DNA from 2 places in the Allobosea sp. P1_B10 genome. Region 2 is predicted to be linked to the other one. Evidence: predicted binding sites of a transcription regulator. Region 2 holds the regulator's gene; the other holds the start of a gene.
The links. The regulator PhoB, encoded in region 2, activates phosphate uptake and scavenging genes when phosphate is short. The targets are predictions, from matches to a motif close to TGTCATNNANCTGTCAT.
Positions count from the first base shown of each region.

Region 1 (15,331 bases), on a different contig from region 2:
ACATCGTCGGCGCCGGCTTCGATCGCCGCTTCCATGACCTTGTCTGCGTCGCCGGCGGTCAGCGGATAGCTGACCTCGCCGACGCGATTGAACATGAACGACACCGAGTTGCTCTCGCCCATCGCGCCGCCCGACTTGGTGAAGTAGGAGCGCACGGCGGAGGCGGTGCGGTTGCGGTTGTCGGTCAGCGCCTCGACGATGACGGCGGCACCGCCGGGGCCATAGCCCTCGTAGCGAACCTCGTCGTAGTTGTCGCCCTCGCCGCCGGCCGCCTTGTTGATGGCGCGCTGGATGTTGTCCTTGGGCATGTTTTCCGCGCGCGCGGCGATCACAGCCATGCGCAGGCGCGGATTCATGTTGGGGTCGGGCATGCCCAGCTTGGCGGCGACGGTGATTTCGCGTCCGAGCTTCGAGAACAGCTTGGCGCGTACCGCGTCCTGCTTGCCCTTGCGGTGCATGATGTTCTTGAACTGGGAATGGCCGGCCATGGGAATTCAGCCTCTTGGTCTGAGATCGGTCGAGATGGCACCTATAGCTCTTGCAAGAGCGTGCGGCGGATTGTCGGCCTTATAGGCGCTTTTGCGCGCAGGCAAGACGGCATGGCGCGATGATGACGCGTAGACTTGCCTGACACCACGTTGGCGCAGCATATCATGGGTGGCGTCCCCAGCCCGAGTATCCCAATGCGTCTCGAAACACCCAACCAGCCAGCCGGCGGCTCATCCTTTCTCGGCGCCGATATCGTCTCCGTCGATGCCGTCCCCGCGGGTGCGGTCGCTACGATCGGCATTCCCGGCGCGACGCCCTATGGGTCGGGCGCCCCGCTCTGCGGCCCGGCGCCAGCGGCCATCCGCGCCGCAAGCCAGCGCCATGTCGCTAATCGCGGTCATTTCGATTTCGACCTGGGCGGCCCGCTGCTTCCCGCCGGCGCTACGCTGGTGGATTGCGGCGACATCGCCTTCGAACCCAGCGACTTCGCCGGAAACCGCGCACGCATACAGGCGACCTTCGCCGCCCTGCTCAAGCGGGGCGCGGCGCCGCTGTTGCTCGGCGGCGATGACAGCGTGCAGATTCCAGCACTCGCGGCCTTCGCCGCGCATACCGACATCACCATCCTCCAAATCGATGCGCATATCGACTGGCGCGACGAGGTCCAGGGCGAGCGCCTGGGCCTCTCGAGCACGATGCGACGGACCTCGGAACTGCCGGGCGTCAAGAAGATGGTCCAGGTCGGCGCACGCGGCATGGGCAGCGCCCGCCCCTCCGACGTCGCCGACGCGCGCATTGCCGGCGCCGAACTCATCGACATGCACACACTGCGGGCGAAGGGATTCGGCCACGCCATCCAATGCGTGCCGCAGGGCCGGCCGGTCGTCGTCTGCCTCGACCTCGACGGGCTCGACCCAGCGGTTATGCCAGCGGTTTCGGGCTTCGCGCCGGGTGGCCTCGGCTATGGCGATGTCGTCGCACTGCTCACCGGCGTCGCCGAGTGCGCGCCGATCATCGGCTTCAACATCGTCGAGCTCGTGCCGGAAAACGATATTGGCGACCTCGGCGTCCGCACGGCCTGCAAGCTGGCGATGCTGGCCGCGGGACTGCTGGCGCGGAGCGTGAGATCCTAGCCGCCCGAAGTCCTCATCCCGAGAAGCCGTTCCGGCAGGAATGGCTTCTCGGGATGAGGACTGAGGAGAAGCGGGCGGGTGGCAGCCTACTTCAGCCATCCCGTCGGCAGCGCCTCGCTCAGATGTGGCCCGACCCTGACCGGCCAGACGGCCCTGGCGAGGCCCGTAGCATCGTCGATCTCGACGGCGACGCCCGACAGGGTGCCCTCACCGGTTGCGGGCTCGAGCCTTGCACCCGGCGTCTTGTGCAGGAAGCGCCGGATCGGCTCATCCTTCTGCATGCCGAGGATCGAATCGTAGTCGCCGCACATGCCGGCATCTGACTGGTAGGCGGTGCCGCCTGGCAGGATACGCGTATCGGCGGTCGGCGAATGGGTATGCGTGCCGACGACGAGGCTGGCACGCCCGTCGAGGAAATAGCCCGCCGCCTGCTTCTCGCTGGTCGCCTCGGCGTGGAAATCGACGATCACGGCATCGGCGACCTCGCCCAGCGGGCAGGCACCCAGTTCGCGTTCCATGGCGGCGAAGGGGTCGTCGAGCGCATCCATGAAGACGCGCCCCATCGCATTGACCACGAGGACGCGGGCGCCGTTGCGGGCCTCGATCACGGTTGCACCACGGCCCGGCGTGCCCTTGGGATAATTCGCCGGCCGCACCAGCCTGTCCTGGCGTTCGATGAAGACGAGCGCCTCGCGCTGGTCCCAGGAGTGATTGCCGAGCGTGACGGCGTCGGCGCCGGCCGCGAGCAACTCGTCGCAGATCGCCTCCGTGATGCCGAATCCTCCTGCGGCGTTCTCGCCATTGATCACGACGCAGTCGAGCGACCAATCCTTGCGAAGGCCCGGCAGGCGTTCCTGCACGGCGATCCGTCCAGGACGGCCGACGACATCACCAAGGAAGAGAAAGCGCATGAGAGGGGTTCCAGAGGGGTTTCGAAGAGCAACGTTGCCGCTTCCGTGACCCGAACCGCCTCAAGAATCAACCTGAGCGCTTGAGCCGCGCGTGATCATGTCCCGCTCGGTGACAATCCAGTCCAGCCGGCGGTCATGGTCTTCATCGGGCACATTCTCGACCTCCTGGGCGGCGTAGGCGATGCCGATCGTCAGCGCCGGGCCAATCTCCGAGAGCGCGCGGTCATAATAGCCGCGACCATAGCCGATCCGGTGGCAGCGGCGGTCGAAGGCGGCCATGGGCACCAGCAGGATTCCGGGCTGTATCTCGCGCTGGGCGGGATCTGGGACCAGCGTTCCGAAGCCGCCGGGAACCAGCGGTTCATAGGGCGCCCAGCGCCGGAAGATCATGCGGCGGTCGACGATGGCCGGCAGGCACAACGGCACGCCGCGCTCATGCAGAGCCTCGAGCACCGGACGCGGATCGGCCTCCGAGCGCATCGGCCAATAAGCCGAGACCGGGCCGATATCCCGCCCATCCGCACGCGGATGGTCCACAGTACCCAGTAAGGTGTCGAAGATGGCGAGGACGCACTGCGTGATGGCGCTATCCCATTCGAGCCGGTCATCGATCTCCAGATCGTCGCGGCGCGACAGCGCCTTGGCCCTCAGGGCCGACTTGCGCATCCGGATCTCGTCGGTGGGAGCGTCTGTCATGGGAGAAAAGTGCGGAGCCACCTTGGCCGTGGAGTTTCGATCCCGGGACACCTACAAAGTAGGTGGGCGCCGTGTGTCCGGGTCCAGGGACCCAGTCAGGGACAGCTCCCTAGGGAGTCGTATGGGCCCGGGAATACATGCTCTGCACGCACCAGCCAGCCCCGCCCGGACAATGTAGGCAATGCATCGCCAAAGCGCCAGTGGCAGATTGGTCGCGATGCGCCTCAACCCACAGGGCTGGGGATCAGGCTGCGCGCGATCCCCTCGATCCGCTCGGCAGCCAGCGCCAGCGCCTCGGCAGCCCGCTCCTCGAGCTCGCCGATGCGCTGGTCGGCGGCGCCGGCATCGCCCTCGCGCGCCGACAGCTGCGTCTCGAGCGCAGCCACCCGCTGCTTCAGTTCCGAGACCTCGTCGGCCACCATCAGGGCCGCCATGACATGCAGGCGCATGTCGCCGATCTCTCCGAAGGCCTGCCTCATCTCGTCGATCTTGCCGTCATAAAGCAGGGCAAGCCCCTCCAGATGCGGCTCCTCGCCCTCGCCGCACGCCATGCGATAGGCCTTGCCGGCGATGGTCACGTTGACTTGCGGCATTCCCGCCTCCGCTCAAATGTCCTGGTCGGCAGGTTCCGGCGTCGCCCGCGCGATCACCGCGCCGACGACGTTCATGGCCCGCTCCAGGCGCTGGTCGACGTCGGCCGCGGCGGTCTCGACCGCACCCAGGCGCGACATCGCGCCGTCGAGTTCGGAGGCGAGCCTTGCGCGGTCGTCCTGCATCAGGGTCAGTTCGGTTTCCAGATTGGCGCGCCCCCGCTCCGCCTCGGTGCGGCGACGGGCAGCGGCTTCCAGCTGCGACAGCGCGCTGTCGAGGCGCGCCAGGGCGTTCTCCAGCATCAGGCTAGCCACAGTCCATCTCCCCTCTTGAAAGCCGGCTCTACGATTCGAGAGACTAGCGCAAATCGCAGCGCGAGTGTGAATCGCCGGAGGCCGCGACGCTTCCGATCCCAAGGGTTTGCTGGGGATTGCTCAGGCGATGGATGGGGCCTGCCGTCCACTGACGTTATGGCAAGGACGTCTCTATCGAATTGACTCCGGTCGCGCCCGCAGCCTAATCCGACCGCGAACGTCAGATTGCCGAGAGCATGATCAATCGACCGCCGCCGTCCTGCCGCTGCGCAGGGGCCGGTTGCGGCCTTGTCCCCATTGCCGGCGGGAGCCAGAGATACTCATGACATCGATCGACCGCACGCAGCACGACAAGCTCGCCAACGCCATTCGCGGCCTCGCCATGGACGGCGTCGAGCAGGCGAAGTCCGGCCACCCCGGCCTGCCCATGGGCGCGGCCGATGTCGCGACCGTGCTGTTCACCCGCATCATGAAGTATGACGCCGCCGATCCGCGCTGGCCCGACCGGGACCGCTTCGTGCTCTCGGCCGGCCACGGCTCGATGCTGCTCTACGCGCTGCTCTATCTCACCGGCACGCCCGGCCTGGAGCTCGACGACCTCAAGAAGTTCCGCCAGCTGGAATCGAAGACCCCGGGCCATCCCGAGAACTTCATGACCGCAGGAGTCGAGACCACGACCGGTCCCCTCGGCCAGGGCCTGGCCACCTCGGTCGGCATGGCGATGGCCGAGCGCATGCTCGCCGCCGAGTTCGGCAAGAAGGTCGTCGACCACCATACCTATGTGCTCGCCTCCGACGGCGACCTGATGGAGGGCATCAGCCAGGAGGCCATCGCGCTGGCCGGCCACCAGAAGCTCAACAAGCTGATCGTGATGTGGGACGACAACGGCATCTCGATCGACGGCCCGCTCTCGATCTCCGACAATGTCGACCAGGTCGCGCGCTTCAAGGCCTGCGGCTGGCGCTCGGAGCGCGTCGACGGCCATGATCCCGAGGCGATCGAGGCAGCGATCCGTCGCGCCCAGAAGTCGACCAAGCCCACCATGATCGCCTGCAAGACCGTGATCGGCTTCGGCGCGCCCAAGAAGGCCGGCACCTCCAAGGCCCATGGCGAGCCGCTCGGCGCCGAGGAACTCGCCGCCGCCAAGAAGGCGCTCGGCATCACCGGCGGCCCCTTCGAGGTCGCTGCCGATGTGCTCAAGGCCTGGCGCGGCTTTGGCGCTGCCGGCGCCAACGCCCATGCCAACTGGCGCAGCATTTTCGGCGTCCTGCCCGAGCGCAAGCGCAATGATTTCGAGCGCCGCCTGGCCCACAAGGTCCCCGCCAAGCTCGAGAAGGTCATCGTCGCGCACAAGAAGGCGCTGATTGCGAATCCCGTCACCGTCGCGACCCGCAAGGCCTCCGAGCTCGCGCTCGAGGTGATCGTGCCCGTGATGCCGGAAATGGTCATCGGCTCGGCCGACCTGACCCCGTCCAACAACACCCGCACCAGCCACGCGGTCGACTTCACCCTGAAGACGCCCAAGGGCCGCTATGTCCGCTACGGCATCCGCGAGCACGGCATGGCCGCCGCGATGAACGGCATCACCCTGCATGGCGGCTTCCGCACGGCGGGCGGCACCTTCCTCGTCTTCGCCGACTATGCCCGCCCGTCGATGCGCCTCGCCGCCCTGATGGGGCTGCCGGTGGTCTATGTCATGACCCATGACTCGATCGGCCTGGGCGAGGACGGCCCGACCCACCAGCCCGTCGAGCAGATCGCCTCGCTGCGCGCCATGCCCAACATGCGCGTCTTCCGCCCGGCCGACGCCATCGAGACGGCGGAAGCCTGGCAGTATGCGCTCGAGCACACCACCGGCCCGACCGTGCTCGCCCTCTCGCGGCAGAACCTGCCGCAACTGCGCACCGATGCCAACGCCACCAACCGCTCGGCTAAGGGCGGCTACGAGTTGCTCGCGGCAGAGGGCGGCAAGGCGCAGGTCTCGCTGTTCGCCTCCGGCTCGGAGCTGGAAATCGCAGTCGCTGCCCGCAAGCTGCTGGCCGAGAAGGGCGTGCGCGCCCGTGTCGTCTCCGTGCCCTCGCTCGAGCTGCTGCTGGAGCAGGACGAGGCCACCCAGGCCGCGATCATCGGCTCCGCGCCCATCAAGATCGCGATCGAGGCCGGGGTGCGCTTCGGCTGGGATGCCGTGATCGGCCATGACGGCGGTTTCGTCGGCATGAACTCCTTCGGCGCCAGCGGCCCCTACAAGGACGTCTACAAGCATTTCGGCATTACGCCTGACGCATTGGTCGAAGCCGCGATGAAGCGGCATAACGTCTGAAACTCAGGGTCGAGCTCTTGCAATCGGCCTGCTTCTGGCCGATTTGCCCCTGATCCATGACGACAAGAGCCGGAAACCGGCGAAGGAGAGGATTGAGATGACGGTCAAGGTGGCGATCAACGGCTTCGGCCGTATCGGACGCAACGTTTTGCGTGCAATCATCGAGTCGAAGCGTCGGGATATCGAAGTCGTCGCAATCAACGATCTCGGCCCCGTCGAGACCAATGCCCATCTCTTCCGCTTCGACTCTGTCCACGGCCGCTTCCCCGGCACCGTGACCGTCTCCGGCGATACCATCGACGTCGGTCGCGGCCCGATCAAAGTCACCGCGATCCGCGATCCCAAGGACCTGCCGCACAAGGCGCTGGGCGTCGACATCGCGTTCGAATGCACCGGCATCTTCACGACCCGCGACAAGGCCGCCGCACACCTTGCGGCCGGCGCCAAGCGCGTGCTCGTCTCGGCTCCCTGCGAGGGTGCAGACCTGACCGTAGTCTTCGGCGTCAACCACCACGAGCTGACGAGCGAGCATCTCGTGGTCTCGAACGCCTCCTGCACCACCAACTGCCTGGCTCCGGTGGTCCGCGTGCTTCATGACGCCGTCGGCATCGACAAGGGCTTCATGACCACGATCCACGCCTATACCGGCGACCAGCCGACGCTCGACACCATGCACAAGGATCTCTATCGGGGCCGCGCCGCCGCGCTCTCGATGATCCCGACCTCGACGGGCGCCGCCAAGGCGATCGGCCTGGTGATCCCCGAGCTCAAGGGCCGGCTCGACGGCTCCTCAGTGCGCGTGCCGACCCCGAACGTCTCGGTCGTCGACTTCAAGTTCATCGCCAAGCGCAAGACCACGGTCGAGAAGATCAATGACGCGATCATCAAGGCCAGCAAGCGCGGCCCGCTGAAGGGCATCCTGGCCGTCACCGACCAGCCCAACGTCTCGATCGACTTCAACCACGACCCGGCCTCGTCGACCTTCGCGCTCGACCAGACCAAGGTCATGGACGACAAGTTCGTCTCGATCCTGTCCTGGTACGACAATGAGTGGGGCTTCTCGAACCGCATGAGCGACACCGCCGTCGCGATGGCGAAACTCATCTGAGCCGTCTTATCAAGGCCACGTTCCTGTCTCAGGTCGTGGCCTTGTTTTTCTCAACCGCAGGAACGGACAGAGCATGGCCAAGATCGAGCCCACAGTCGCAGGTTCGCCCATCCCGGACGAAGGCATCGTGATTGCGCCGCAGCCCAATCCATCTCCCCTGTCGGTCGTTCCCAGCCCCAGCGTGAGCGTTCCCGTCGCCACGACGCCGGCGACCCCCATGACCGAGCCGCGCCAGCTCGACCAGCTCTCCCGCATCGAGGAGAAGGCCGCACGCATCGAGGAGAAGTTCGCCCGCTACGAGGCCGTCCTGACCCGCGCCGAAGCCTCGCTCGAGCGCAGCGCCCACAAGGTCGATGCCGCCGCCGGGACGATGGATTTTGCCTCTATCCGCGGCGAGATAGCCGCCATGCGTGACCGCGTCGACGCCACGCCGCGCGCAGCGACGCTCTTCACCACGGCGATCGTGACCGCCGTTCTCACCGTTATCCTCACCGTCCTGGTGCTGAAATTCGGCGTTCCAGGCGTCATGCCCAAGCTGCTGCCGTGACCGATCCCGTGACCGCCTTCAAGACCCTCGACGACGCCGATCTCTCCGGCAAGCGCGTGCTTGTCCGTGTCGACCTGAACGTTCCCATGGAGGACGGAAAGGTCACAGACAGCACCCGCATCGACCGTGTGCTGCCGACCATCAGGGAAATCTCCGCCAAGGGCGGCAAGGTGGTCCTGCTGGCGCATTTCGGCCGGCCCAAGGGCCACGACGCCAAGGACAGCCTGAAGCCGGTCGCGGTGGCGCTCTCCCATGCGCTCGAAAAGCCGGTGATCTTCGTCGATGACTGCATCGGCGAGGACGTCGCCAAGGCTGTGGCCGCCGCCAAGAACGGCGAGGTCCTGCTGCTCGAAAACACCCGCTTCCATGCCGGCGACGAGAAGAACGACCCGGACTTCGTCAAGGCGCTCGCCGCCAATGGCGACCTCTTCGTCAACGACGCCTTCTCGGCCGCGCACCGGGCCCATGCCTCGACAGAGGGTCTCGCCCATGTGCTGCCGGCCTATGCCGGGCGCTCCATGCAGGCAGAGCTCGAGGCGCTGAGCGCCGGTCTCGACAATCCCGCCCGCCCCGTGATGGCGATCGTCGGTGGTGCAAAAGTCTCCACCAAGCTCGAACTCCTCGGCAATCTCGTGCGGAAGGTCGACGTGCTCGCCATCGGCGGCGGCATGGCCAACACCTTCCTCGCGGCGCGCGGCGTCAATGTCGGCAAGTCGCTCTGCGAGCACGACCTCGTCGCCACCGCACGCGAGATCGAGGAGAAGGCCAAGGCCGCCGGTTGCGAAATCATGCTGCCGGTCGACGCGCTGGTCGCCCGCGAGTTCAAGGCCCATCCCGGCCATCGCGTCGTGCCAGTCGGCAAGGTCGACGCCGATGAGATGATCCTGGACGCAGGCCCGCTCAGCGTCGCCGAGGTCGTGCTCAAGCTCGCCCACGTCAAGACGCTGGTCTGGAACGGACCCTTCGGCGCGTTCGAACTACCGCCCTTCGATACCGCCACCGTCACCGTCGCAAAGGCGGCTGCCAAGCGTGTGCAGGCCGGCGAACTGGTGGCCGTTGCAGGCGGTGGCGACACCGTCGCCGCGATGAACCATGCCGGCGTGGCCGAGCAGCTGACCTATGTCTCGACCGCGGGCGGCGCCTTCCTCGAATGGATGGAAGGCAAGGCCCTGCCGGGCGTCGAGGCGCTCAGGAAGGCGTGAAGGAAGACCGCCGCCGCTCTCGTGGCTTGCGGCGGCACCCCCACTATTGGGGACGCTTTCTCGTGCCCAGGCCTTTCGCCGAAGCGGTGTCTCTTCAGTGCGACGCCGTCATTGGCCATTGATAGCCGAAGCGGCGGCAGGCACGGTCCGCAAGCGATCTGCCCGGCCCCTTGCCGCTGAACGCGCGTCGACAGCTGCCGCGCTGGCGGCAGGGAACCTGCTGTTCGGGCGTCACGAGCAGACGAGTTTGGTCGCGACCGACGCTCAGGGACGGACATCCGCTGAGCGCCGGCTCTGGAAAGCCGCTTCAGCCGGCTCACCGGCGCGGAATCCGAGACGATTTCTTATCTGACGGACTCGACGACAACACAGCCGTCGCCACCATCCGCGACGCAATACGCGTTTGCTCTTTTCCTGGCTTCGGCAACCGAGATATTGCCCCCCGGCCCCTTCCAGCCACACCCCTTGCTCCTGCCTTTCGCAAATGCTTTCGGAGAATCTGACGCAAAGTATTTGTCGTAGAGTTTCTCACAGGCTCGCGTCAGCCCTGCTGGTTCAGCCAGAACAGTCGGAACAGGCAGAATAAAAACGCTGATAGCTGCAGCGCAACAAAATTTAATCACGACATTCACGATAATTCCCCCCGGAAAATAACCCAGAGAGAATGCCCAGCCAAGCGAATGGGAGCAACATGAAAATCGTGATCATCGACGAAGGATCTAAGTCGGATTCGAGCTGCAACGCTTCGAGCCCTCAGGCCGTGGCTAGCGAGCGTCATGAACGTGCGGTAATGGAGCGTGACAGGTTTCTACCGGAGAGAAAAAGAACATGGCCCGCATCACGCTCCGCCAATTGCTCGACCACGCCGCCGAAAACGACTACGGCGTGCCCGCCTTCAACATCAACAACATGGAGCAGGCCCTGGCCATCATGGCCGCGGCGGACGCGACCGACGCCCCCGTCATCATCCAGGCCTCGCGCGGCGCCCGCTCCTACGCCAACGACATCATGCTCAAGCACATGATGGACGCGGTCACCGAGATCTATCCCCACATCCCCGTCTGCGTGCATCTCGACCACGGCAACGAGCCCGCGACCTGCATGACCGCGATCCAGGCCGGCTTTACCTCGGTTATGATGGACGGCTCGCTTCATGCCGACGGCAAGACACCGGGCGACTGGGACTACAATGTCGGCGTCACCCGCAAGGTCACGGAGATGGCCCATCTCGGCGGCATCTCGGTCGAGGGTGAGCTCGGCGTTCTCGGCTCGCTGGAATCCGGCGAGGGCGAGAAGGAGGACGGCCACGGCTTCGAGGGCAAGCTCTCCCATGACCAGCTCCTGACCAACCCGGAAGAGGCGGTGAAGTTTGTTGCCGAGACCAAGGTCGATGCGCTCGCCATCGCCATGGGCACCTCTCACGGCGCCTACAAGTTCACCCGCAAGCCCGACGGCGCGATCCTGGCGATGCATGTCATCGAGGAGATCCACGCCAAACTGCCGAACATGCATCTCGTCATGCACGGCTCGTCGAGCGTGCCGCAGGACCTGCAGGACATCATCAACCAGTATGGCGGCAAGATGCCCCAGACCTGGGGCGTGCCGGTCGAGGAGATCCAGCGAGGCATCAAGCACGGCGTCCGCAAGATCAACATCGACACCGACAACCGCATGGCCATGACCGGCCAGATCCGGAAGATCCTGTCGGAAAACCCCGGCGAGTTCGACCCGCGCAAATATCTGAAGCCCGCCATGGAGGCGATGACCGCGCTCTGCAGGAAGCGGCTCGAAGAGTTCAACACCGCCGGCCAGGCCAGCAAGATCAAGCGCGTCGCGACCACCGCCGAAATGGCCAAGCGCTACGCCAAGGGCGATCTCGACCCGACCTTCAGCGGCAAGGCAGCCTGATTCTCGAACCGTCATCGCGAGCGCAGTGAAGCAATCCAGCGTCGTAAAGCACGATCGCTGCTGGATTGCTTCCTCACTGCGCTCCTCGCAATGACGTGTAGGTAACGACAGCAAAACGCCCGGCATCGCTGCCGGGCGTTTCGCGTTTCGAACCCATGTGGCCCCGACGGCCCGGCTCACACCCCGATCTTGCCGCCACCTGTCCTGGTGATCGCCACCACGGACGGCCGCACCGGCATGTCGGGCTTGAAATCGGGCCAGCGCGTCGAGAGGTCCTCGTAATAGGACCGGCGGCCGAAGGCCGGCCAGTCCGGCCCGTCATCGCCGGGGTGCTGCACGGCGACGAAGGCGGTCGTGTCGTCTGGCGTGAAGCAGGGCCCGCAGAGTTCCGCGCCATGCGGCACCCGGTAGAACAGTTTCGAGGTACGCCGCGCCTCGCCTTCCGTATCGACCGCCCAGAGCCCGTCGGTGCGCCCGGTCTCGGGCAGGCTGTTGCCGTCGGTTGCGACCCAGAGCCGCCCGGCGGAATCGACGACGGCGTTGTCGGGCATGCCGAACCAGCCGTTCTTGGATGTCTCGGTCGAGAACGTGGCGCCGACCGCAGCGACCGCCGGATCGCCGCATTTCAGCAGGATTTCCCATCGGCCCGTGGTGGCGCTGAAGTCGCCGCCATCCTCGGTGATCTCGACGATATGGCCGAAGGCGTTCTTGGCGCGCGGATTGGCGGCGTCGACCTGGTCGTCCTTGCGGCTCGTATTGTTGGTCAGCATCACATAGACGCGGCCCGTCACCGCGTTGGGCGTGATGTCCTCCGGGCGGTCCATCTTGGTCGCGCCCAGCAGGTCCGCAGCCCGGCGCGTCTCGATCAGCACGTCAGCCTGGCTCTGGAAGCCGTTGGCGGCCGTCAGCGGCCCCTCGCCGAAGACGAGCGGCAGCCACGCCACAATGCCATCGGCCGAGAACCGCGCGACATGAAGCGTGCCGCTGTCGAACAGATCGAGATTGGCGGCGCGGTTGCCGGCGTCGAAGCGGCCCGCCGTCACGAATTTATAGACATAGTCGAAGCGCTCATCGTCGCCGAGATAGGCGACCACCCGGCCATCCCGGGAGACGATGCTGTCGGCGCCTTCATGCTTGAAGCGCCCCATCGCCGTGCGCTTCTTCGGCACCGAATTGGGATCGAACGGATCGACCTCGACCACCCAGCCGAAGCGGTTGGCCTCGTTGGGCTCCGTGGCGAGATCGAACCGGCTGTCGAAGCGGCCCCAGCCATAGGGAGCCGAGGGTACGGCGAGCCGCTTGTAGTTAGCCTCCTCGCGATGGCCGTCGGGCAGCTTGCCGGAGAAGTAGCCGTGGAAATTCTCCTCGCCGGAGACAAAGGTGCCCCAGGGCGTCAGCGCGCCCGAGCAGTTGTTCAGCGTCCCCAACACCTTGCGTCCCGTAGCGTCCGCGCTTGTCCTGACGCGATCATGCCCTGCGACGGGGCCGGTAAGCTGCATCTCGGTCGAAGCCGTGATGCGCCGGTTGTAGCGGGACTCGCGCACCAGCGCCCATTTGCCGTCGGTCCTGCGTATCTCGGCGACGGTCGCACCATGCGCCATGGCCTCGATCGCGAAGCGCTCGGGCGTGGCGTTCTTCATCACCGGCTTGCCGTCCTTGATCTCCACGACGCCGGGGAACATCAGATGCGGGTTGGTGTATTCGTGATTGACGAAGAGCAGCCCATGGCCGGACGGGTCGGCCGTGCCGGGCATCGGCACATAGCCGACGAAGTCGTTGTTGTAGCCGAACTGTTTCGCCTGTGCCTCGGGCGTCTGGCGCGCGGGATCGAACTCGGGCGCGTCGGGGGTCAGCGGGTCTCCCCAGCGCAGAACCACATCGGCATCGTAGCCCTCGGCGACGTGGTGATCGGCATCGACCCCGACCTCGACCTCCTTGAAGGCGAAAGCCGATCCCTTGTCCGATCCCTTGGCAGGCGCCTGCGCCCTTGCATCGTCGGCAGTCGCGAGCGCGACCGAGCCGACACTCGCCGAGATCGCCGATACCGCCAGCGCGCCCCTGAGCAGCCCCCGGCGCGAGAAGCGCTGCGAGATCAGTTCGCCCATTGTCGGGTTGTCCGTCGGGTTCTGCGGCGCAGCATCCTCATGTTCGAGCAGGCTCGCACCGAAAGTCGATTCATAGGCCGTGTCTTCGCTCATGGTCTTGGCTCCCGCGCCCGCATCAACTTCCGATTGGACGAAGTCGAAAGCTAGGGGCCGGCGTTGACAGTCCCGTGACAGGCAGGCGCGCCATGACGGGCATGCCCTTCCGAGCGCTCCCGATTTCTGATTGAACTGTGGTCCTGCCCCGCCACAAGAGCCACCATGTCGATTGTCTTTTCTGCGCTGGTCGCCGTCTTCGTCGGCTTTGCGGCCTCCGTCGCCGTCGTTCTCGCCGCCGCCCAGGCCGTGGGCGCGACGCCGGCCCAGACGGTCTCGTGGATCGCGGGCCTCGCCCTCGCCAAGGGCACGGCCAGCCTCTGGCTGTCATGGCGCCATCGCCTGCCTATCATCTGCGCCTGGTCGACGCCGGGCGCAGCCCTGATCGCCGCGACGAGCGGCATCGACTTCGCCGCCGCCATCGGCGCCTTCCTGGTCGCCGCGGCGCTGATGATGCTGACGGCCGCCTTCCGGCCGCTGGGCGCGCTGATCGAGAAGATCCCGATGCCTATCGCAGCCGCGATGCTCGCGGGGGTGATCTTCCGCTTCGTCGTCGCAGTCTTCGACGAGATGAAGCTGAACCCGGCGCTTGTCCTGCCGCTGCTGCTGGTCTTCCTCGTCGCCCGACTGCTGAACCCGTTCCTCGGCGTCATAGCCGCGCTGGCCGCAGGCATTGCGATCAGCTTCGCCGGCGGCCTTGCGAGTTGGCCTGCCGGAGGTTTGACGCTGACCGGCCTCGAATTCGTCATGCCGCGCTTCGATATTGCCGCCATGGTCGGCATCGGCATCCCGCTCTATCTCGTCACGATGGCAGCGCAGAACCTGCCTGGCTTCGCCGTGCTGCGCGCCTCGGGCTATGACAACCCACCGACATCGGCCGCGTTGTTCGTCACCGGCCTGACCTCCTTCCTGACGGCGCCATTCGGCGCCCACATGGTCAACATGGCCGCGATATCAGCCTCGATCTGCACCGGGGCCGACACCCATCCCGATCCGCGGCAGCGCTGGAAGGCCGGCGTGCTGTACGGTCTCCTGTGGATCGCCGTCGCGGGCTGCGCCGGGCTGCTGCTCGCGCTCGTCGTCGCCATGCCCAAGGCGCTGATCGTCGCGGTTGCCGGCCTTGGCCTCGTCGGCTCGCTGACCGGCGCGCTCGCGCAGGCGATGTCCTCGGATACGCACCGTTTCGCGGCCGTCATCGCCTTCAGTGTCGCGGCCTCCAGCCTGACACTGTTCGGCGTGGGCTCGGCCTTCTGGAGTCTCGTCGCCGGGCTGGCAGTCTTGACATTGGACCTCGCTGCGGGCCGTTTGCGCGCAAGATGACAAACGCACCCACACCCACTCGCCTGATGCTCGTCACCCCGCCGGTCGCGGACGCCGAGGCCATGGCCTTCCGCCTCATGCAGGCCTTTGCCGGCGGCGATGTCGCCGCCGTGCTGCTGCGCCTGACCGAGGGCGACGAGCGCAGCAAGATCGAGCGCGTCAAGCGCCTCGCGGGCCCCGTCCAGGCCAACAATGTCGCGCTGGTGCTCGAAGGCACGGCGCTCGTTGCGAGCCGTGGCGGCGCCGACGGCGTCCACCTGACAGATGGCCCGGAGGCCATCGCCGAGGCGCGCTCCAGCCTGAAGGACGAGCGCATCGTGGGCGCCGGCGCCCTGCGCGCCCGCCACGACGCCATGGATGCAGGCGAAGCCGGCGTCGACTATGTGATGTTCGGGGACCCGCGTCCCGATGGCTCGCTGCCGCCGCTGCCCGCCGTGATCGAGCGCGCCTCGTGGTGGGCCGACATCTTCGAGACACCTTGCGTCGCCTATGCGCCGGACGCCGAATCGATACCCGCCCTCGTCGAGACAGGCGCCGAATTCCTGGCACTCGGCGCCTGGGCCTTCGACGAAGGCAGCGACATCCGCGCGCTGG
Region 1 covers NZ_JBFTZP010000013.1:62,162-77,492, reverse strand. The annotation lists gene AC1D2L_RS21575 (YebC/PmpR family DNA-binding transcriptional regulator) at 1-488, opposite strand, end outside; gene AC1D2L_RS21570 (arginase family protein) at 684-1,622, shown strand; gene AC1D2L_RS21565 (TIGR00282 family metallophosphoesterase) at 1,709-2,533, opposite strand; gene AC1D2L_RS21560 (5-formyltetrahydrofolate cyclo-ligase) at 2,594-3,229, opposite strand; RNA gene ssrS (6S RNA) at 3,240-3,394, opposite strand; gene AC1D2L_RS21550 (cell division protein ZapA) at 3,454-3,822, opposite strand; gene AC1D2L_RS21545 (DUF4164 family protein) at 3,835-4,122, opposite strand; gene tkt (transketolase) at 4,457-6,454, shown strand; gene gap (type I glyceraldehyde-3-phosphate dehydrogenase) at 6,552-7,562, shown strand; gene AC1D2L_RS21530 (hypothetical protein) at 7,636-8,109, shown strand; gene AC1D2L_RS21525 (phosphoglycerate kinase) at 8,118-9,311, shown strand; gene fba (class II fructose-bisphosphate aldolase) at 10,140-11,219, shown strand; gene AC1D2L_RS21515 (PhoX family protein) at 11,396-13,417, opposite strand; gene AC1D2L_RS21510 (benzoate/H(+) symporter BenE family transporter) at 13,583-14,737, shown strand; gene AC1D2L_RS21505 (thiamine phosphate synthase) at 14,734-15,331, shown strand, end outside.
Region 1: AC1D2L_RS21515 (PhoX family protein) is a predicted target of PhoB. The motif match lies at 13,481-13,497, and genes of this name have one in related genera.

Region 2 (15,331 bases):
CTGCAACGGCAACGCGCCCCGGGCATTCCGCTTGCTCCCAGTCCCGGCACGGTCGCAGAACGCGAACGCGCCTTGGGCGATACGGCCCAGCCTTCGCCGCCGGCGCGGCCACGCAATGTGCGACAGGCCAGCAACCCGTCGCAGATCGAGCGTGACCCGCCGATGCCACGCGGCGTGCCCTCGATCATCGCGCCCTAACCGAGCGTTTCGATTTACGATTGCGAAAGATGTCCCTCCTAGCCTGCCGGGCAGGAGAGCCTGACCATGAGCGATTCATCCCTCGCCATCGCGCAAAGCGCCATGGCGACGCGTGCAGCTGCGACACAGCAAGCCCTGCAGACCGAAATGCTGCGCCAGCAGGCCGCCAGCGACCAGGCGGTGCTCGAATTGCTCGAGCAGAGCGTGGCCCAGCAGAAGGCAACGCTCCCGGCTGGCCAGGGCGGCGCCGTCGACATCTCGGCGTGAGCCTGCGGCATGCCCGGCTTGCGGGCCGGCGATCGATCCTGCAGCATCCGCCGGTTGCACCCGCGCGACTTCGCGCCTAGTTTCTCCGTCGTTCCGAGGGGTGCTCGCAAGAGCTGAGATGGTCGCAGGGCCAAACCCGTCGAACCTGATCCGGGTCATACCGGCGGAGGGACTGGAACGCGGCTTACCTTTGGCGTGGCCGCTTAACAGCGACTAACCCGCTCAACCAACCCGGATCTCCTGAACCTTGGACCAAGGAGGAGATCCAGATGAACGTCCCCACCACCACAGACCGGCCAGGCCAGATGACGGCACAGCATATCGATGCCGCCGGCGCTGCCGCCATTCTCGCCCGCGTCGCGTCGCAGCGCCCGCGCGTGCAATGCCTGACCAATACGGTCGCCCAGAACATCACCGCCAACATGCTGCTCGCCTTCGGCGCGATCCCATCCATGGCGATCCATGTCGACGAGGTCGCGGCGATGGCGCGCGGCGCCGGCGCGATCCTGATCAATATCGGCACGATCAATGCCGAGAGCGAACTCGCTATTCCCAAGCTGCTAGAGGCGGCGCGCGATCACGGCAAGCCGCTGGTGTTCGATCCCGTCTTCGTCGAGCTGTCGCCGCTGCGCCAGCATGTTTCGCGCGAGGTCCTGAAGCTTCGTGATGTCGTGGTCCGTGGCAACGCCACCGAAATGGCGGCGCTCGGCTCGGCGCTCGACGATGCCCGCGAGCGCAACCTGACCTGCGTCACCACCGGCAGGGTCGACCTGATCGAGGGCGCGTCGGGCCAGTATCGCGTCGCGCATGGCCACCCGCTGATGACCAAAGTGACCGGGGTCGGCTGCGCGGCCGGCGCCCTGATCGCAGCCTGCTGCGCCGTCGAGAGCGATTTTGCCCGCGCGGCGGCGGCGGCGCTGATCGCTTATGGTATCGCCGGCGAGATCGCAGCCCAGCGCTCCAGGGGCCCCGGCAGTTTTGGCGTCGAGCTGATCGACGCGCTGGCCGCCATCGATGAAGCGACGCTGCGTGCGGGCATGGGAGAACAACAGTGAGCGTCGATATCCTGCTTTACGGCATCGTCGATCCGCAGATCGGGAGGGGTCGGTCGCTGGCAGAACTCTCCGCCGCTGCGGCTCGTGGCGGGGCCACGCTGATCCAGTACCGCGCCAAGGACGCCTCGACCCGCGAGATGGTCCGCGAGGCGCGAGCCATCAAGGCGGCGCTGGCTGGCACAGGCGTGCCGCTATTGATCAATGACCGCATCGACGTCGCGCTGGCCTCAGGCGCGGACGGCGTCCATGTCGGAGCCGACGACATGGAGCTTGCCGATGCGCGCCGCCTGCTCGGCGAAAGCGCGATCATCGGTGCCACGCTGAAAAACGCCAGCGAGTTGCCCTATCGCGGCTCGGCGCGGATCGACTATGCCTGCATCGGCGGAATCTTCGCGACGGTCCACAAGGACAATGCCGACGCACCGCTCGGGCTCGATGGCTATGCCGCGCTGCGCGAACAGGCCCGCACGGTGCTGGGCGCGCTGCCAATCGGCGCGATCGCGGGCATCACGGCGCAGAATGCGGCGAGTGTGATGGCAGCGGGAGCAGACGGCATCGCCGTGATCGGCGCGGTGTTCGGCGGCGATGATGTCGAGGGCGATACGCGCCGGCTGCGCGCGGCTCTCTGAGCGACGCACCACCGTCATTGCGAGGAGCGCAGCGACGAAGCAATCCAGCAGGGCGTAGCGCTCTACAAAGACTGGATTGCTTCGCTGCGCTCGCAATGACGACTCAGCCGATCAGACAGAGTTTTGACCGTCGTCACGGGTTCCGGGCTCGCCCCTGTGGGGCACCCCGGAATGACGACGGAGGCTGTGCCCTCAGCTGCGCGCAAACGTCTCGTCGAAGGCGTAGCCTGAGCCCCGCACCGTGCGCAGCGGGTCCTTGGCGTCGCCCGGCGTGATCGCCTTGCGCAGGCGCCCGACATGCACGTCGACCGTGCGCTCGTCGATATAGACGTCGCGGCCCCAGACGGCGTCGAGCAGCTGGGCGCGCGAATAGACGCGGCCGGGAGCCTGCATCAGGAATTCAAGCAGCCGGAACTCAGTCGGGCCCAGATGCAGCTCTGTACCGGCGCGGCGGACGCGGCGGGTGGTGCGGTCGAGTTCGAGATCGCCCGCCGTCAGCAGCCCTGCGACATGGCCGGGCTTGGCCCGGCGCAGCAGCGCCTGGATGCGCGCGATCAGTTCCGGCAGAGAGAACGGCTTGACGACATAGTCGTCGGCGCCGGTCGCCAGGCCGCGCACGCGCTCGGTCTCCTCGCCGCGTGCGGTCAGCATGATGATCGGTACGCGCTCTGTGTCGCGGCGGGTCCGCAGGCGCCGGCAAAGTTCGATTCCAGACAGCCCCGGCAGCATCCAGTCGAGCAGGACGAGGTCGGGCGTGTGGTCGCGAAGGTGCAGTTCGGCGTCGTCGCCGCGCGCGACGCTGTCGACCTCAAAGCCTTCGGCCTCCAGGTTGTAGCGCAGCAGGAGCGTCAACGGCTCCTCGTCCTCGACGATCAGGATGCGTGCGGGCATGGCGCGTTTCCGTTTGAAGACTTGACGTCATGGTCGGGCTTGACCCGACCATCTCTGGACCAATGCAATTCTGTCATGAGATTCTCGGGTCTGCGCTTCGCTTCGCCCGAGAATGACGCGTCCGCATTGGCCGTACGTATCACCGCCCCGTGACGGCCTCGACGCTGATGTCTGTGGTGTCGATCTTCGGGCGATTGAGATCGAGCGACTCGCCGGTAACCAGATAGTGGATGGTCTCGGCGATGTTGGTGGTGTGGTCGCCGATACGCTCGACGTTCTTGGCGCAGAACAGGAGATGCGTGCAGAAGGTGATGTTGCGCGGATCTTCCATCATATAGGTCAGCAGCTCGCGGAAGAGCGAGGTGTAGAGCGCATCGATCTCGCCATCACGGTGCCAGACCTCCAGCGCCTTCTGCTCATTGCCGGCGGCATAGGCGTCGAGAACGTCCTTGAGCTGGGCCTGCACCAGGCGGCTCATATGCTCGAGGCCGACCACGGCGCGATGCGGCGGCTGGAACTGGCCGGAGATAGCGACCGCGCGCTTAGCGATGTTCTTGGCGAGATCGCCGACGCGCTCGATGTCCGAGGCGATGCGGATCGCCGAGATCAGCTCGCGCAGGTCGTTGGCGAGCGGCTGGCGGCGCGCGATGGTCAGCACCGCCCGCTCCTCGACATCGCGCTGCAGGTTGTCGAGCCGCTGGTCGGCGGCGATCACCTTCTGCGCCAGGGTGGTGTCGCGACGCACCAGCGCGACGGTGGAATCGCCGAGCATGCGCTCGGACATGCCGCCCATCTCGGCAAGGCTGCGGCGCAGCGATTCCAGTTCGGCGTCATAGGAGCGGACGATGTGGTCGGACATGGCGTTATTCCCTTGGCGGCGCGGGCTGGAGAGCGGATCGTCTGGAACGCTTCAGCCGAAGCGGCCGGTCACGTAGTCCTGCGTCTGCCTCTTATGCGGGTTCATGAAGATGGTGTTGGTCGGCGCGAACTCGATGACCTCGCCGAGATACATGAAGGCGGTGTACTGCGAGATACGAGCCGCCTGCTGCATGTTGTGGGTCACGATGACGATCGTGAAGTCGGTCTTCAACTGCTCCAGCAGGTCCTCGATCTTGCCGGTCGAGATCGGGTCCAGCGCCGAGGTCGGCTCGTCGAACAGGATGACCTCGGGGCGCTGCGCGATGGTGCGCGCAATGCACAGCCGCTGCTGCTGTCCGCCCGACAGGCCCATGCCGGAGGCCTTGAGCTTGTCCTTGACCTCGTCCCAGAGCGCGGCGCGACGCAGGGCGCCCTCGACGCGGTCGTCGAGCTCGGATTTCGGCGGCTTCTCGTAGAGGCGGATGCCGAAGGCGACGTTGTCGTAGATCGACATCGGGAAGGGCGTCGGCTTCTGGAAGACCATGCCGATGCGCGAGCGCAGCTCGTTGACGTCGATATCGTTGGAGATGACGTTGCGCCCGTCGAGCATGACCTCGCCGGTGGCCCGCTGCTCGGGATAGAGCGAGTAGATGCGGTTGAAGATGCGCAGCAGGGTCGACTTGCCGCAGCCCGAGGGGCCGATCAGCGCCGTGACATGGCGGTCGCGGAAATCGAGGTTCACGCCCTTCAGGGCCTTGTGCTCGCCATAGTAGAAATCGAGGTTCTTGACCGCGATCCGCACCGGGGCTTCGGCATCGAGCGTCTGCGGGGAGAGTTCAAGGGTCGAAAGCATCGACAGGTTCCTTCAGATCGGACGCGACGGGGTCTGACGTCGGGCTGTTGTTTTGCGGCGGCTTATCTGGAGCCGCGCACTATGCGGCGGGCGATGAGCGAGAGCACGAGGATCGAGACCGTGATGATCAGCGAGCCCGCCCAGGCGAGCTGCTGCCAGTTCTCGTAAGGGGCCGAGGCGAACTGGTAGATCGTCACCGGCAGGTTGGAGACGCCGCCGACCAGCGAGGGCGAGAACCAGAAATTGTTGTTCAGCGCGGTGAAGAGCAGGGGCGCGGTCTCGCCGGCGATGCGGGCGAGCGCCAGCAGGATGCCGGTGACCATGCCCGATTTCGCGGCGCGCCAGGTCACCGAGGTGATCACGACGGAGGGTGGGGCGCCGAGCGCGGCACCGGCCTCGCGCAGCGGCGCCGGGACCAGACGCAGCATGTCCTCGGTGGTGCGCACGATGACGGGGATCGCGATGATGCCGAGCGCGACGCCGCCGGCCCAGCCGGAATAGCCGCGGAAGGGCTCGACCAGCACGACATAGACGAACAGGCCGATCAGGATCGAGGGCGCCGACAGCAGGATGTCGTTGACGAAGCGGATCAGGTTGGCGAGCTTCGAGCCGCGGCCGTACTCGGCGAGATAGGTGCCCGCGAGCACCCCGATCGGGGTCGCGACGACAATGCCGAGGAAGGTCAGCACGACGGAGCCGACGATGGCGTTGGCGAGGCCGCCACCTTCCGAGCCCGGCCCGGGCATGGTCTGGGTGAAGGTCGCGGCGGAGAGACCGCCGATGCCCTTCACGACCAGCATGCCGAGGATCCAGAACAGGACGAAGATCGCGACGAAAGTGAAGCCGGCGGCGGTGAGCTTCATCAGGCGGTCGGCGGTGCGGCGCGACTGGCGCACGCGGCCCCAGGGGGCATGCGGCAATTCGCGGACGGTGGAGGGTGTCGTCATGCTCATGATCGGCTTCCGCTCAATAGGCCTTGACGCGCGAGACGAGGATGCGCGCGATGACGAGGACGACGAAGGTGACGAAGAACAGGATGCAGCCGAGCGCGATCAGGGCGTTGAGCTGCAGGCCCATCGCCTCGTTGAACTCGTTGGCGATGCGCGAGGCGATGGTCGAGCCTGGATCCATGATCGAGGCCGAGAGCCGGTTGGCGTTGCCGACCACGAAGGTCACGGCCATGGTCTCACCGAGCGCGCGTCCCAGCCCCAGCATGATCGCGCCGATGATCGAGACACCGGCCTGCGGCACGAGCACATGGCGCACGACCTCCCAGGTCGTGGCGCCGATGCCATAGGCGCTCTCGCGCAGCACGGAGGGGATCTGCTCAAGCATGTCGCGGGTGATCGAGGCGATGAAGGGGATGATCATGAAGGCGAGGATGAAGCCGGCCGTGAGAATGCCGAGCCCCGAGGGCGAGCGCGCATAGAGCACCGTGCCGACCAGCGGGATGCCCTCGACGATGTTCGAGAGCGGCACCTGCACATAGGCCGCAAACAGCGGCACGAACACGAACAGCCCCCACATGCCGTAGATGATCGACGGCACGGCTGCGAGCAGCTCAATGGCGGTCGAGACCGGCTGCTTGAACCAGGGCGGCGCGAGCTGCGTGAGATAGACGGCGATGCCCAGCGAGAGCGGGACGCCGATGACCAGCGCGATCAGCGCGGTGGCGAGCGTGCCGACGATGGCGGGCCAGGCACCGTACTGGTCGTTCTGGGTGTCCCAGACGCTCGAAGTGATGAAGCTGAGGCCGAATTCGCGGAAGGCCGGCCAGCCGCCGATCACCATAGAGAGCATGATGCCGGCGAGCAGCACGAGCACGAGCAGCGCCGCCAGGAAGCTGGCATTGCGGAAGACGAGGTCGAAGGTGCCCTTCGGCGTTTTGCGCACGGCCGGGGCGGGTGATCCGGTCATCATCTGTGTCACGGCGGTCATCCGCTGGTACTCCGGTCTCGTCGGTTAGATAGGCGCAGGCAGATCAACCATCAGGCAAACCGCCTCCAGGCCTCGTGCTGAAACACCGCGGCGCGGCTCATCAGGTAAGGGCTGAGAGCGTAGGCGGCGAAGCGGGTGTCCCCGCTTCGCCCTGGCACGTCAATCCTCAGAAGATCGGCTTGCCGGTCGGGTCGGTGACGCCCTTCCAGGCGTTGCGGACCTGGTCCTTCACGGCGCCCGGGAGCGGCACGTAATCGAGATCGAGGGCGAGCTTGTCGCCGTTCTTGTAGGCCCAGTCGATGAACTTCAGGGCAGCCTGGGTCTCTTCCGGCTTGTCGGGCTTGGCATAGACCAGGAGGAAGGTGGCCGAGGTGATCGGCCAGGCCTGCGCGCCCTTCTGGTTGTTCAGCGAGATGCCGAAGCCGGGAGCCTCGTTCCAATTGGCGTTGGCAGCGGCGGCCTGGAACGACTTGTCGTCGGGGGCCGGGAAGTTGCCGTCGGCGTTCTGGACCAGGGCATGCGAGAGCTTGTTCTGCTTGGCATAGGCGGATTCGACGTAGCCGATCGAGTTGGCGACCTGCTTCACCGAGGCCGAGACGCCCTCATTGCCCTTGCCGCCGATGCCGACAGCCCACTGGACCGACGCGTTGGCGCCGACCTTGGACTTCCAGTCGGCCGAAACGCGAGAGAGATAGTCGGTGAACACGAAGGTCGTGCCCGATCCGTCCGAGCGGTAGACGGGGTTGATGTTGGCGTCGGGCAGGGTCAGGCCGGAATTGATCGCGGTGATCTTCGGGTCGTTCCACTTCTTGATCGTGCCGAGATAGATCTCGGCGACGATCGGGCCCGTGAGCTTGAGCTTGCCGGGCTCGACGCCGGCAATGTTCACGGCGGGGACGACGCCGCCCATCACGGTCGGGAACTGGATCAGGCCGGACTTCTCGAGGTCATCGCCCTTGAGAGGCGCGTCGGTGGCGCCGAAGGCGACCGTCTTGGCCTTGATCTGGCGGATGCCGCCACCGGAGCCGATCGACTGATAGTTGAGACCGATATTGGTCTCCTTCTTGTAGGCCTCGGCCCACTTCGAATAAATCGGGAAGGGGAAGGTCGCGCCAGCGCCGGTGATGTCGGCGGCCACAGCCACGCCGGACAGACCGAGCGTCGCGGCCGCGAGAATGAGAATTTTGCGCATTGAGATGTCCTCTCTGGGTCGCACGTCTTAGCGAGCCTGTCAGAACACCTTCTGTATGACACCTACATGACAGATCGTCATTATCGCTGTCACAAAGGGCTCAGGCCTGGGCCCGCGGCGCGCTGCCCTGGCGCGGGAATACCGCGCGGAGGGTCGCACCCGCCCCCTGCGCGCTCTCGATCGCCAGGCGGCCGCGATGGCGCAGCACGATGTGCTTGACGATGGCGAGGCCCAGCCCCGTGCCCCCGGCTTCGCGGCTCGCGGCGGTGTCGACGCGGTAGAAGCGCTCGGTCAGGCGCGGCAGGTGCTCGGGCGCGATGCCGGGACCATCGTCGCGCACGCTGACGCTGACCTCGACCGGCCCCTCGACGACATCGATGGCGACCTCGCCCCCGCGCTTGCCGTATTTGATGGCGTTCTCGACGAGGTTCTCCATCAGCCGCAGCAACTCATCGCGGTCTCCCGCGACCATGACCGGCTGGTCGGGCATCGACAGGCGCAATGTGACATTGCGCTCGCGTGCCATCAGGGTGAGCGAATCCACGATCTCGCGCGAAATTCCGGCAAGATCGACGGGTGTCTCCGGCGCGAGATGGGCGCGCAGCTCGATGCGCGAGAGCGACAGCAGGTCGTCGACCAGCCGCGCCATGCGCAGGCCCTGCTCGCGCATGATCGCGAGGAAGCGGTCCCGGGCGCCGGCATCGTTGCGGGCGGGACCCTGCAGCGTCTCGACGAAGCCGAGCAGCGAGGCCAGCGGCGTGCGCAGCTCGTGGCTGGCATTGGCTACGAAATCGACGCGCATGCGCTCGGTGACGCGCTGTTCGCTCAAATCCTCGAAGGTCAGCAGCACGGGGTGCCGGCCGCCGGGGCCGTCGAGTGCGGCGATGTGGATGCGGAAGGTGCGCTCGAGGGGCACTCGCTCGACGAGTTCGATGACCTGCCGGCCTCCTCCGTTCGTGACCTGCGCGATCGCGTCGATCAGATCGGGGTCGCGCATCACGAGCGCGAGCGGCTGGCCCAGGCTGAGGCTGGGCATCAGCGCGCGCATGGCCGGGCTCGTCGCCTGGGCCAGGCCTCGCGGGTCGAGCAGGACGACGGCGGCGCCCGTGGCCTCGATCAGGGCCAGCGTCGCCGGAGCTTTCAGATCGGCGGCAGTGAACACGACGCGTTGCCCTTGAAGGTGATCGCCTGACGGCTGTCTGCGATCGGGGAGGCGCAGGATGCCCGACAGGGTCCGGCGCATCGGCTTCTTCCTGATCGAAAACGCGGGCGCGCGTCAATTCCCCCGCGACGAGGCCCGGGGGATGGCGGGCCCGGCGCAGGCCGGATGGCAGGCTCCCCCTTTCCCGCGCCATGCTCTAGCCTGTCGCTTCGTAAGGGAGCTGCCAGATGGCCAAGACCAAGACACCGACCCGCAAGACGAAGGCGAAGGGGCCCGGCGGCGCCTCCGCCACCGATCAGGGGCCGGCTTTCGACATCGAGGCCCCGTCCCTGCCGAAGGAGATCGTCGAGGCGGCGTTTCGCAGCGGCGACTACCCGCACGGCAAGCGCATGAAGCGCAAGCATTACGAGAAGGCGCTCCTGCCTCTGCAGATCGAGCTCCTGAAGCTGATGAGCTGGGCGCGCGAGACCGGCGAGCGCATCGTCATCGTCTTCGAGGGACGGGACGGCGCCGGCAAGGGCGGCGCCATCGCACGGTTCTCGCAGCATCTCAATCCACGGCAGGTCCGGATCGTGGCGCTGTCCAAGCCGTCCGATACCGAGAAGGGGCAATGGTATTTCCAGCGCTACACCGCCGAAATGCCGACGGCCGGAGAAATCGTGCTGTTCGACAGGTCCTGGTACAACCGGGCCGGCGTCGAACGGGTGATGGGCTTCAGCACGCCCGAGCAGGCCGACGACTTCCTGAGCGAGGCGCCGCAGTTCGAGGGCATGTTCACGCGCGACGGCGTCCGGCTGATCAAGTTCTTCCTCACCATCGGGCGCGAGATGCAGATCACCCGGCTGCATGCGCGCTGGCACGACCCGCTGAAGCGCTGGAAGCTGTCGCCGATCGACTTCGAGGCGCTGCCCCGTTTCGACGCTTACTCCGATGCCTTCGAGCGGATGCTGTCGCGCACATCGACCGCCTGGGCGCCGTGGTGCGTGGTGCGCGCCAACGACAAGTTCCGGACCCGCCTCAACACGATCCGCCATGTGCTGAACGCGATCCCCTACAAGGACAAGGACGAGGAGGCGATCGGCGAGATCGACGACGAGATCGTGCTGGCGGCGGATACTTATCTCGCCAAGGGCGGCGAGCGTTGAGCCGCGCGCCCACGGCCCGGCCGCCTAGCGCTCGCGCCGCTTGATCCGGCGGAACATCTCGTTCAGCGCCAGCATGACCAGCGCCAGGATGAAGGGCAGCAGGTAGTAGATGATGCGAAACAGCAGCAGCGCGCCGAGCACGCCTTCATAGGGCAGGCGGCTGAGCGCGATCAGCATGGTCGCCTCGAAGACGCCGAGGCCACCGGGCGCATGGCTGGCGATGCCGATCAGCACGGCGAAGACGTAGACGGCGAGGAAGCTGGGATAGTCGATGTTGTGGCCGCCCGGCAGCAGCACGAACAGCACGGCCGCCGCCGCACAGACCTCGCAGGCGCCCAGGAACATCTGGCCTAGCGTGATGCCGAGGCCCGGCAAAGGCAGGTTCCAGCCCTTGACGCGGATGGTACGCTCGCCACTGGCGATCCAGGCGAGATAGCCCAGCGTGCCGAGCGCGACGGCTGCGCCTGCCCCCTGCATGACCAGCGGCGAGGTCCGCGCCAGCACGGCCACCGAATCCGCGGCATAGATCAGGCAGGCGCACAGGATCGCGCCCAGGCCAAGCCAGAAGGTCAGCCCCGCGATGACGGTAAGGCTCGCGACCTCCGAGGCACGCACGCCCTTGGGCGAGTAAATCCAGTAGCGCACCGTACCGCCGGTCACGATCGGGAAGCCCAGCGTGAAGGAGACGGAATAGCTGGTGAAGGACGCCAGCGCTGTTGTGCGATAGGCGATCGAGAGCCCCAGACGCTTGAGCGCGAGGGCGTCATAGCCGGTCAGTAGGAGATAGCTCAGCGCAGTGAAGCCGACCGCAAGGCCGAGCTGACGCTGGCTTGCATTGGCGAAGGCGCCTGCCAACTCGCCGGGCTGGATTTCCCTGACGATGAACCAGAGCACGACCAGCGAGGCGCAGAAGATCAGTCCGCTCGCCAGCGGCCCGAGCCACCACCAGCGGCTGCGGCGGCGCAGGGGCATGCCCGGACGCAGTGAGGTACCTGGCTCATGCGGGCCGAACGACATCCGGACAAACTCGCTCGAAGGCTGATCGGGACCACGCCTGAGCGCGAAATCCCCTAGGCGGGAGGGCAGGCCGCTGGAGGCGACCCTTGCCCCGACAGATAGCGCCTCGTCGCCGTTGCACAAGCGCAAACGGCTCCCACCGGGCGCGATCCGCCCCTGCGCCAGCCGCGGCTCAGGCAGTTTTCCTGAATATCCGCAAGGTCTTGAAGCCTGCGACTTCTTCGACCGGCGCGGTCTTGATCCATGCCGCGATGTTCCGCTCGGCGATGTCGTAGGCATAGGAGCCGGTGTAGAACAGGATATATCCGCCGATATCGGTCTGGGCGGTGAAGAGATCGATGACCTCGCGGTCGGTCAGCGCGCCATAGGCGTCGTTCGCCTCCGATCTGAACTCGCCGGTATGGAACAGCGTGACGATATCGAAGCGCGGCAGGAGCCTGGCATTGCTGGTGTAGATGTCGCCGAAATAGGCCGAATAGGACTTGGTGATGGTCGGATTTGCGGTCGCGAGCTTCACGAACGCGTCGTATTCCTGCGGTGAGGCGGTGATCCCCAGCACGGTGCAGGCGAGCGCGGGCTCGGCGCAGCGGATGCCGACGTAATGATGCCCGCCCGTGCCGAAATGGTAGATGCGCTTGCCGGTCAGCCCCTGCTCCTCGAGCCATTCGACGAGGTGCACGTCACAGGGGCACTGCTCGACGCGCAGGCCCCAATAGGCATCCCAGATATTCATGGTCGCGGCGGTAGCGGTCATGGTCTTGGCTCCGTCAGGGTGATGCCGGCGCTTCCCGGCGCGGCTGTGGTGGGCATGGTCAGGGTGGCGGCACCGGGTCAGAACGCTCCGCTCATGACGGACCGGGCTCGACCGGTTCGGCACGCGCCAGATGCAGCTCCGGGCGCCGCCCCTCGGCATAGGCCAGCCGCACGACGCCGCCCGCCCGCTTCATCAGGATGCGGTGCGTCGCGGCCTCGGCGAAGCCGGCGCTGTGCCCGAAGGCGAGGATGATCGCGTCGGGCCGCTGCGCCCGCAGCTGCCCGAGCAGTTCGAGCGCCACCTCGGTCTCCAGCGCGCTCGTCGCCTCGTCGAGCAGGACGACGTCGGGCAGTTCCAGCTCGGCGCGGGCGAAGGCGAGCCGCTGGCGGTCGCCGCTGGCGAGTTCCTTGTCCCAGTCGCGACTCTCGTCGAGCCGGGGCGCGAGGCTGGACAGGCCGTAACGCCGCAGCGCCTCCTTGATCTCGGGCTCAGTGCGGGGCGTCGTCGTGTCGAGCGCGGCCCGCAGCGTGCCCTCGCTGAGATGCAGCTTCTGGGGCACCACCGTCACCAACGCCCCGCGCGGCAAGGCGACCTCGCCGCGGCCCCAGGGCCAGAGCCCGGCCACGGCCTGGATCAGCGCCGGCTTGGCGAGACCGAGTTCGCCGGAGACGTGCAGAAAGCCGCAGCGCGGGACGCTGAGCGCAATGTCGGCCGCCAAGGTGCGGCCATCGCGATCGACCAGCGTGACGTCGTCGAGGCGCAGAAGGCCATCGGCACTGGGCCGTAGCGCAAGGTGGTCGCCGGACGGCTTGTCATCGATGCTCTCGAGGGCGTCGGCAAGCTCATTGACGCGCCGAGCGGCCGCGAGCCACTCGGCGATGCGGATGAAGTTGTCGAGGAACCAGTTGAAGGCGTTCTGGACCGCGACGAAGGCGGCCGCGACCTGGACCACCCCGCCCAGCGACATCTCCCCCGACAGGTATTTCGGCGCGGCGAGCAACAGCGGCACGACCGGCACGAGCGCGCTGCTGCCATTGGTGATCCAGGTCAGACGGGCGCGCTGGCGGATCACCGTCAGCCAGCGCTGGACGAGCCCGTCATAGGTCCGCGCGACGGCGCGTCTCTCGCCCGCCTCAGCGCGGGCGAGCGCGATGGTCTCGCCATGGTCGCGGATGCGCATCAGCGAAAAGCGCAGCCGCGCCTCGGCCTCGTTTCGCGCCGCCATCAGCCGCGGCAGGCGGCGCCCGACAATGGTGATGAGACTGGATACCAGCACCGCATAGGTGATCGCCGCCAGCACGAGATAGGCCGGGATCGTGATCGCACCCATTGCCGCCGGTAGCGTGAGGGAACCGCCGATCTCCCACAGGATCTCGATGAAGGTGATGATGGTGATGAGCGCCGAGAGCAGGCCGATGGCGAAGTCGACCACCGGCTCGGTCGCCCAGCGGACATCGTCGGCGATGCGGTATTCGGGGTTGGCCGGCTCATGGCCGGACAGGCCGAGCCGGAAGAAGCGACGCTCGTTGATCCAGCCATCAGCGAGCTTGTCGGCGACCCATTTGCGCCAATGCACCTGGAACGTCTCGCGCGAGACCAGGATGGCGACGCCGAGACCCGCCACGATCAGCATCAGCACGGGGAAGACCGCCATGGCGATCAGGGCGCTCTCGCTGTCCTTCTTCTCCAAGGCGTCGAAGAACCAGCCGTTCCAGCGGTTGATCGTGACATTGACGAAGACCGTGAGGATCGTCGCGCAGGCCAGCGTCAGCGACCAGAACCAGGCTATGCGGGCGGTCCGCCCGCGCCAGAAGCCGCCAGTGAGACGCGCGAAGCGCAACGTCACCTGTCGATCGCTCGGCAGGGCGCTAGCATCAGGCGTGTCGTTGAGCTTCAACAAGCGCGACGGTCCCCCCGGATCGACGACCGTGCCCGCAAGACCAGAGTGCGCCCGACCCGGAAGTGACGCAGGGTTAGCCGGCATCGCATGAACTTGATATGAATGAACGCTGAATGGCGCTCCTCGGCGTTCCGGCCGCGTCCCGTCCGGCGGGGTTGCGGACGAGAGTTGCCCCTAGTTCGGGGGATGCAGGCGTGAAACGGCATCGGATCGATCTGCATGGCCCGCGTCCCACCCCCGCCATTGCGGGTATGGCTAGCGCGTGCGGGCTGGGCCATGCTTCGCCCGCATGGCCAACAGCCCGCATGCGGACGTGTCGGCTGTACGGATGCAAATGACGCATGAACAGGCAGAGAGCGAAGGTTCTCCTGCATGACGAGCGAGACGGGGAGGGTCGTTCGATGATCTACGAAGAACGCGATTATCGCATCAGGGCCGGGAAGCTCGGCGAGTTCGTCCAGATCTATGGCGAATACGGCCTGCCGCTTCAGAAGCAGCATCTGGGCACCTTCATCGGCTACTTCACCACCGAGATCGGCGAACTCAACCATGTCGTCGCGCTGTGGAGCTACCAGAGCCTCGACGAGCGTGCAGCCAAGCGCAAGACGATGCTCGCCGACCCGGCCTGGCAGGACTACCTGAAGCGCGTCGACGGGCTGATCGACATCCAGAACACGCGTATCCTCAACCCCGTCTCCTACTCGCCGCTGCAATGAGCGCCGCCACGCAATCCGGTGCGGCCGGAATCTTCACCGCCGAGACGGCCGATGGCGCGGTCCTCCAGGCAAAGTCGCAGGGCAGCGGACAGGTGCTCCTGCTCGTCAGCGGGCTCGGTGGCACCGCCGGGTTCTGGAGCGGTACCGCAGCCGCTCTGGCACGCTCCTTCCGCGTGATCAGCTTCGACCAGCGCGGCATCGGCGCCAGCACGCGCGGCACGGCCCCCGTCACCATCGACCAGCTGGCGCTGGATTGCTTCAACGTGCTCGATGCCGCGGGCGTCGACCGCGCGGTCGTGCTGGGGCACTCGACCGGCGGCTGCATCGGCCAGGCCATGGCGCGGCTGTCCGGCGGGCGGCTCGACGGGCTGATCCTGAGCGGCAGCTGGCTGCGGCCCAGCCGCTACATGGGCAGCCTGTTCGGCACGCGCCGCGCCATCCTCGCCGAGAACCCGCAGGCCTATGCCGCGACCGCGGTGCTGATGGCCTACCCGCCAGCCTGGATCGAGGCGAACTGGGCAACCTACGAGGCCGCCGTCGCGGCCGCGCCGGTGACCGCGCAGGCGCAGCAGGTGGTGCGCGAGCGGATCGACGCGCTGATATCGTTCGACGGCTCGGCCGATCTCGGCGCCATCGTGATGCCCGTGCTGGTTCTGGGCGCGCGCGACGACATGATCGTGCCGGCCTTCCTGCAGGAGGAGCTTGCGGCGGCCCTACCCGGCTCGCGCAAGACGATGCTCGACACCGGCGGACATT
Region 2 covers NZ_JBFTZP010000003.1:26,847-42,177, reverse strand. The annotation lists gene AC1D2L_RS07715 (hypothetical protein) at 1-198, shown strand, start outside; gene AC1D2L_RS07710 (hypothetical protein) at 265-465, shown strand; TPP riboswitch at 552-655, shown strand; gene thiM (hydroxyethylthiazole kinase) at 735-1,520, shown strand; gene thiE (thiamine phosphate synthase) at 1,517-2,149, shown strand; gene phoB (phosphate regulon transcriptional regulator PhoB) at 2,342-3,040, opposite strand; gene phoU (phosphate signaling complex protein PhoU) at 3,180-3,899, opposite strand; gene pstB (phosphate ABC transporter ATP-binding protein PstB) at 3,951-4,751, opposite strand; gene pstA (phosphate ABC transporter permease PstA) at 4,814-5,704, opposite strand; gene pstC (phosphate ABC transporter permease subunit PstC) at 5,718-6,689, opposite strand; gene pstS (phosphate ABC transporter substrate-binding protein PstS) at 6,856-7,881, opposite strand; gene AC1D2L_RS07665 (ATP-binding protein) at 7,982-9,124, opposite strand; gene ppk2 (polyphosphate kinase 2) at 9,271-10,188, shown strand; gene AC1D2L_RS07655 (lysylphosphatidylglycerol synthase domain-containing protein) at 10,213-11,160, opposite strand; gene AC1D2L_RS07650 (hypothetical protein) at 11,378-11,959, opposite strand; gene AC1D2L_RS07645 (ABC transporter ATP-binding protein/permease) at 12,051-13,859, opposite strand; gene AC1D2L_RS07640 (NIPSNAP family protein) at 14,261-14,575, shown strand; gene AC1D2L_RS07635 (alpha/beta fold hydrolase) at 14,572-15,331, shown strand, end outside.